Regions from separate parts of the Streptomyces sp. NPDC054834 genome, predicted to be linked through region 2. Evidence: riboswitches for the same ligand, from Rfam matches in the RefSeq annotation. Region 2 holds a riboswitch; the other holds the start of a gene.
The links. Region 2 has a riboswitch for cobalamin ahead of ACWGJM_RS31170 (prenyltransferase/squalene oxidase repeat-containing protein). Riboswitches for the same ligand answer to the same signal wherever they lie in the genome.
Positions count from the first base shown of each region.

Region 1: it holds a riboswitch for cobalamin, as region 2 does, so the genes downstream of both, ACWGJM_RS11600 (HoxN/HupN/NixA family nickel/cobalt transporter) here and ACWGJM_RS31170 (prenyltransferase/squalene oxidase repeat-containing protein) in region 2, are expected to answer to the same signal.

Region 1 is NZ_JBSGZV010000006.1:259,002-262,188, forward strand. Features, by position in the region: gene ACWGJM_RS11595 (nucleoside hydrolase) at 1-950, shown strand, start outside; gene ACWGJM_RS11600 (HoxN/HupN/NixA family nickel/cobalt transporter) at 962-2,017, opposite strand; cobalamin riboswitch at 2,047-2,232, opposite strand; gene ACWGJM_RS11605 (ArsR/SmtB family transcription factor) at 2,313-2,672, shown strand; gene ACWGJM_RS11610 (LAETG motif-containing sortase-dependent surface protein) at 2,697-3,187, opposite strand, start outside.
Region 2 is NZ_JBSGZV010000028.1:69,637-72,823, reverse strand. Features, by position in the region: gene ACWGJM_RS31180 (XRE family transcriptional regulator) at 1-1, opposite strand, end outside; gene ACWGJM_RS31175 (hypothetical protein) at 242-694, opposite strand; cobalamin riboswitch at 877-1,051, shown strand; gene ACWGJM_RS31170 (prenyltransferase/squalene oxidase repeat-containing protein) at 1,128-2,351, shown strand; gene ACWGJM_RS31165 (SCO2322 family protein) at 2,348-2,998, shown strand; gene ACWGJM_RS31160 (energy-coupling factor transporter transmembrane component T) at 2,985-3,187, shown strand, end outside.

The DNA.
Region 1 (3,187 bases), on a different contig from region 2:
CCGTGATCATCGACTGCGACACCGGTGTCGACGACGCCCTGGCCCTGCTGTTCGCCGTCCGCCACCCGGACCTGGACCTGCGCGCGGTGACGTGCGTGGCCGGGAACACGGACGTCGACGGGGTGGTCCGCAACACCCTGACCGTGCTGGAGCGGGCGGGCGCACCGGACATCCCGGTGGCCCGGGGCGCCGAGCGGCCGCTCATCGAGCCGGCCCGCTCGGCACGGCACGTGCACGGCCACGACGGGATGGGCGACCTGGGGCTGCCCGTGCCCACCCGGGCCCCGGCCGCCGTGGACGCGGTGACGCTGCTGCACCGCGAGATCCTCGCCTCGCCCCGCCCGGTCACCCTGATCCCGACGGCCCCGCTCACCAACATCGCCCTGCTGCTGCGCACCCACCCGGAGGTGACCGGCAACATCGAGCGGATCCTGTTCATGGGCGGGGCGGTGGCCGGCGGGAACGCCACGCCCGTCGCCGAGTTCAACGTCTGGCACGACCCGGAGGCGGCGGCGGTCCTGCTCACCGCCGGGGTGCCGATCACCATGTACGGGCTGGACGTCTTCCATCGGGTCGTCGTCCCCGGCGTCCAGGTACGGCGGCTGCGGGCGAGCGCCGAGCCCGGCACCCGGCTGGCCGGCGAGCTGCTCGCCCACCGGCCGACCACGCAGGGCGGCTCCGCCGAGGCCGAGGCGGCGGGCGGCCTCGGCGACGCGGGCGCGGTCTGCGCGGTCGCCGACCCGGAGGGCATCACCACCCGCCTGCTGCCCGTCGAGGTCTCCCTCGCCCCCGGCCCGGGCCGGGGCCAGACGATCGTCGACCGCCGGCCCCGGCCGGGCGAGTCCGAGATCCACGAGGGCGCCCGCGAACAGGCCCTGGTGGACGTGGCGTTGGACGTGGACGTCGACCGGTTCGTGAAGCTGTATCTGGAGACGGTGGAAAGGCCGTAGGCGGAGCGGACTCAGTCGGTCGTGGCGGGGGCCGGGGCCGGGGCCTGGGGCGTCCACCGTTCCTCGACCCTGGCCACCTTCCAGTACGCCACTGCCGCCGCCCACACGACCACGAACAGGCCGACGACGATGTAGCCGACGTTGCCGAGTTCGAGGCCGAGGAGTTCCATCGTGGCGATGACGAAGGCGACGGCGATGGACAGGCCGGTGATGGCGAGGTTGTAGAAGACCTTGCGCACCGGGTTCGAGAACGCCCACTGGTAGGCGAAGTTCATGAACGTACCGTCGAGGGTGTCGAACAGGCTCATGCCGGCCGCGAACAGCAGGGGCAGGCAGAGGATCGCGTACCAGGGCAGGCCCGCCGCCGCGCCCGAGCCGGCCATCACCATCAGCGTGACCTCGGTCGCCGTGTCGAAGCCGAGGCCGAAGAGGAAGCCCAGCGGGAACATCTGGCCCGGCCGGGTGATGGACCTGGTGAGGCGGCCGAGGACGCGGTTCATGAAGCCACGGGAGTCGAGGTGCTGTTCGAGCTCCCTCTCGTCGTACGAACCCGCCCGCATCGCCCTGAAGACGCGCAGGATGCCGACGAGGGCGACCAGGTTGAGCGCGGCCACGAGATAGAGGAACGTGGCCGAGATCGTCGTACCCATGAAGCCCAGCACCTGGTGGGTGCGGGAGTTCTCGTTCATCACCCGGCCCGCCAGCTGTGTGCCGCCGGCGATCATCGCGGCCAGCACGACCACGACGCTGGAGTGCCCGAGCGCGAACCAGAAGCCCACCGACACCGGCCGCTTGCCGTCGGCCATCAGCTTGCGGGTGGTGTTGTCGATCGCGGCGATGTGGTCGGCGTCGAAGGCGTGCCGCATGCCGAGGGTGTAGGCGGTGACGCCGAGCCCGATGCCGAAGGCCTTGGAGCCGACCTCGTAGTGACCGGGGGCGACGAGGAGGAACAGGATGCCGAAGGCGACGACGTGGAGGGCGGCGATCACAGCCATCAGCCCGGCGGTCTTGACGGTGTCCTCGCGCCGCCAGCGGAAGGAGGCGGCCTTGGTCTCGGGCAGGGTCATCCGGTTCACGCTCCAGCACCTCGTGGATCACTTCGTGAGCTGCCGTGGCCGGTCTCCTGGCTTACGGGTATGACGTCCGCCGCCCCTGGCCTTCCCGGTCGTACGACCAGTGGCCCCGGCGGGTGCCGGACAGGACGGGAACTCCCCGATCACAGTGGCGAGGGCCGCGTCGACATCGCATCGACTTCCCGAACACCACGGCCCGCCCACCGTAGGGGCGCGGGCGGTTGTCTGCATAGCTGCGTACCTGCGCAGGTATCGAAGATCACAGAACGGCGCCTGCGAATATGGCGGTATGCATCTCGTGCCTGCCGACCGCGCGGACCGTCGCACCATCGACGGTCACCGGGTGTGCGACGCCATCGCCGCGATCGGCGAACCCGGCCATGTGCGCGCCTGGGCCGACCGCTTCTCCCTGCTCGCCGACGCCAAACGGCTCGCTCTGCTGCTCGCCCTGTACCGCACCGGCCCGCTCGCCGTGTCCGACCTGGCGATCGCGACGGGAATGAACGACCCCGCGGTGTCGCAGGCGCTCAGGCTGCTGCGGGCCGCGGGGGTCGTGGAGGGGGAGAAGGAGGGACGGGTGGTCAGGTACCGGGTGGTGGACGCGGAGGTTCAGGGCTTGCTCAAGCACTGCGCGGCCGACGGAGGCTGACCGGACCCGCCTCCCCCGGGAGGGTCAGCCGCGCGCGGTCCGCTTCCGGCGCGTCGCGACGACGATGGCCGCGCCGCCCGCGAGGAGCACCGCCGCGCCCCCGGCGATGATGCCGGAGCTGCTGCCGCCACCGGTCTCGGCGAGGTCGCCGCCGCCACCGTCGGGCGTCGGGGCCGCGGCCGGGGTGGACTCGGAGGCGGACGGGGTCGGCGTGCCGGAGGACGTCGACTCCGAGGCGCTCGGGGTCGGGGTGTCGCTGTCCTTGGCCGGGGTCGACGGCTGGGCCGGCGGGACGGACGCGGGGGAGGACGGGGTCGGCGTGGCGGACTCGGTGGAGGTGCAGTCCTTCGTGCCGCCGTTCCAGGCCGCGATCAGCTTGTCCTTGATGACCGGGTGGTCCGGGCCCTTGGGCAGGTCGCCGTGCTCGAAGCCGTCCTTGGCGTCGAGGTCGCCGTCGAACTTCACCGCGCCCCGGTACAGGTCGATCTGCGCGAAGCAGCCCGCGTCGGGCACCG
Region 2 (3,187 bases):
CCGAGGTCCCCCCTGGGCGTGTCGTCGGTTCCGTGGCTGAGTTGACGCGAGGCTACCGGGTTGCCCGGCGGTCGAGAAGTGATGTCAATGACAGCTGCTGAATTGGGCAGCAATCGTTGACAGTTGAGGCTCACGCGGGACAGGATCATGACGCCACCCGGCCCCGGCCCCGGGTGCCGCCTATGGGGGAGCGGCATCGGGGGTCGGGACATCTTGAGGCATCTCCAGACATCCCGGGTCGTCAGCGGCTGAGCGTCCGTACCAACTCCACCGCGTACCCGAGGAGTTCGACCTCCCGCGCACTCATCGTCGGATTGGCCGCGCGCCGCCGCCGAGCCTCCGTCAGCCCCGTCCCCATCAGCCCCGTCCCCATCAGCCCCGTATCCGTCAGGCCGGGCGGACCGTCCTCGGCGTTGCTCCAGTCGATGCCCCGGGGACCGCCCGCGGTGAGGATCACGTTGTCGGGGTGCAGGTCCAGGTGCGGGACACGGGCGCCGGGGCCGGCGGAGTCCCGGGCGGGGACGGCGTGCAACAGCCGTCGCAGGCACGCGGGTTCGGCGCCCGCCTCGGCCGCGCCCAGCGAGCCGTCCAGGAGGGCGGCCGGCATCGTCGGCCCGGACAACCGCTCCATCACCAGGTCGGTGCGCGAGCCGGACGGCCCACCCGGGGCACCGGTAACCGTGCTCGCGCACATACGTCATCACCGCCCCTTCGGCGGCGGCGTTCCCCCGGCCCTCCCGGTCGCGGCGCGGCACCCACGCCTCGTCGATCTCGTACACGTCGGCCGTCCGGCCGGAACCCAGCAGCCTCCCCGTCGGCATGGCGCGACCCTGACCACCGCGCCCGCACGCCTGGCTCACAGCCGCCTCCCAGCCGCTGCCTACCGCCGGGTACAGTGTCCGGGTCGTCATCACACCCGTACGGGGGGAAGCCGGTGCAATTCCGGCGCTGACCCGCAACCGTGAACCGTCCCCGACGGTGAGCCGGACTGCCCCGCACGGACGTTGACCGGCTCGCGTGCGCGGCAACCCGCCGCGCGCGGCACCGTCGAGGTCTACGGAGCCGAGCCGCCCGGGGTGTCCCCCGTGCTGCCCGCGCTCCCTCGCAGGGAGAGGCAGAAGCCGACCATGAACGTCCGCCGCAGCGCCGCGGTGCTCGCCGCCGTCGGCGTCATAGCCGCAGCCGCGCCCGCCACGGCCGCGCCGCCGTCGCCCTCCCCGTCGACGGCGCTCCCGTCCGGGCTGTACGGCAGCGCGGACCCGAAGTACGACGGCGTGTGGCGGCAGTCGCTCGCGCTGCTCGCCCAGCACACGGTCGGTGTCCGGCCCGCCGCCAAGGCCGTCGACTGGCTGGTCGGGCAGCAGTGCGCGGGCGGCGGCTTCGCCGCCTACCGCCCGGACCCCGCCAAGACGTGCGAGGTGACCAGCGCCCAGGCCGACACCAACAGCACGGCCGCCGCCGTACAGGCCCTGAAGGCACTCGGCGGGCACGACGGCGAGATCCACAAGGCCGCCGTCTGGCTGAGGACGACGCAGAACAAGGACGGCGGCTGGGGATACATGCCGGGCTCGCCCAGCGACACCAACTCCACCTCCGTCGTCATCGGCGCGCTCGCGGCGGCCGGCGAGAATCCCCTCCAGCTCCGTAACAAGGGCAAGACCCCGGCCGAGCTGCTCGCCAAGTGGTCCCTCCCCTGCGACGAGGACGGCGGCGGCGCCCTCGCCTACCAGCCGGACAAGAAGGGCAAGCTGGCGGCCAACGCGGACGCGACGGCGGCCGGGGTGCTGGGCGTGCTCGGCAAGGGCTTCGTGACGGAGCCCCGGAAGGAGTCGGAGGCGGGCCACCTCTGCGCCGATTCGGACAAGCCGCTCACCCCGTACGAGATCGCCCGCAACGGCGCCGAGTACCTGTCGGGTGAGATGCACGGCACCGGCCACCTCAAGTCCGTCCTCCCCGGCGCCAAGGACCAGCCCGACTACGGCAACACCGCGGACGCGGTCGTCGCCCTCGCCGCACAGGGCTGGACGAATCAGGCGCGAACGCCGTACGCCTGGCTGGAGAAGAACTCCGCGCAGTGGGCGGAGCAGAGCGGCCCCGCCGCCTACGCCGAGCTGATCCTCGCCGCGCACGCGATGGGCGCCGACCCGCACGACTTCGGCGGTACGGACCTGGTGCGGGCGCTCGACGCGACCGGACCGGCGCCGCGGACGGCTCGGGCGACCGGCGGTGAGACCAAGCGTGCCGAGCACGACTCGGGAACGAAGGTGTGGTGGATCGTCGGCACCGGCCTCGTCGCGGGCATCGGCATCGGCTTCCTGCTCAGCGGCCGCCGCAGGAAGCAGCAGCCGTGACCGCCGTCCGCCGTGCCGGGGCGACACTCCTGGCCGCGTTCCTGTGCGTGGTGTCGGCCGGGCAGGCCCAGGCCACCGGCTACCGCTACTGGTCGTTCTGGGAGCGCACCGGCGGCCACTGGACGTACGCCACGCAGGGCCCGTCGACCGCGCGTCCCGCCGACGGCGACGTCCAGGGCTTCCGCTTCGCGGTGAGCGCGGACTCCGCCGGTGCGACGCGACCGCGCGGCACCGCGGACTTCGACGCGATCTGCGCCAAGACGCCCGCGCGGGAGGGTGTGAAGCGCATCGCCCTGGTCCTCGACTTCGGCACGGCCGCGGACGCCCCCTCCGGCGAGACACCGCCCGGCCGCCGGACGGCCTGCGCGGCGGTCTCCGGCGACGGGACGACGGCGGACGCGCTGGCCGACGTGGCCGGGCCGCTCCGCTACGACGCCAACGCGCTGCTGTGTGCGATCGACGGGTATCCGCGGAAGGGATGCGGGGAGCAGGTGGTGGCCGGGAAGCCGGGCGGGAAGCCGGGCGGGAAGCCGGGCGGGAGCAAGCCGTCACACGGCCCGTCGGTGGGCTTGCCGGTGGGAGTGGGTGTGGTCGTGCTGCTGGGCGCGGCGGCGATATGGCGGGCCAGGCGCCGTGGCCGCGCGTAGCGTCCCCGCCCTGCACCCCGGTGCCTGGTGGCTGTGGTCCATAGGCCTGGGCACCGCGGCCACCCGCACCACCAACCCCCTCCTCCTCGCCCTCCTCGTCACGGCTTCCGCCTACGTGGTGGCCACCCACCGCAGCACCGCCCCCTGGGCGCGTTCCTACGGTGCCTTCGCCAAGCTCGCCCTCGCCGT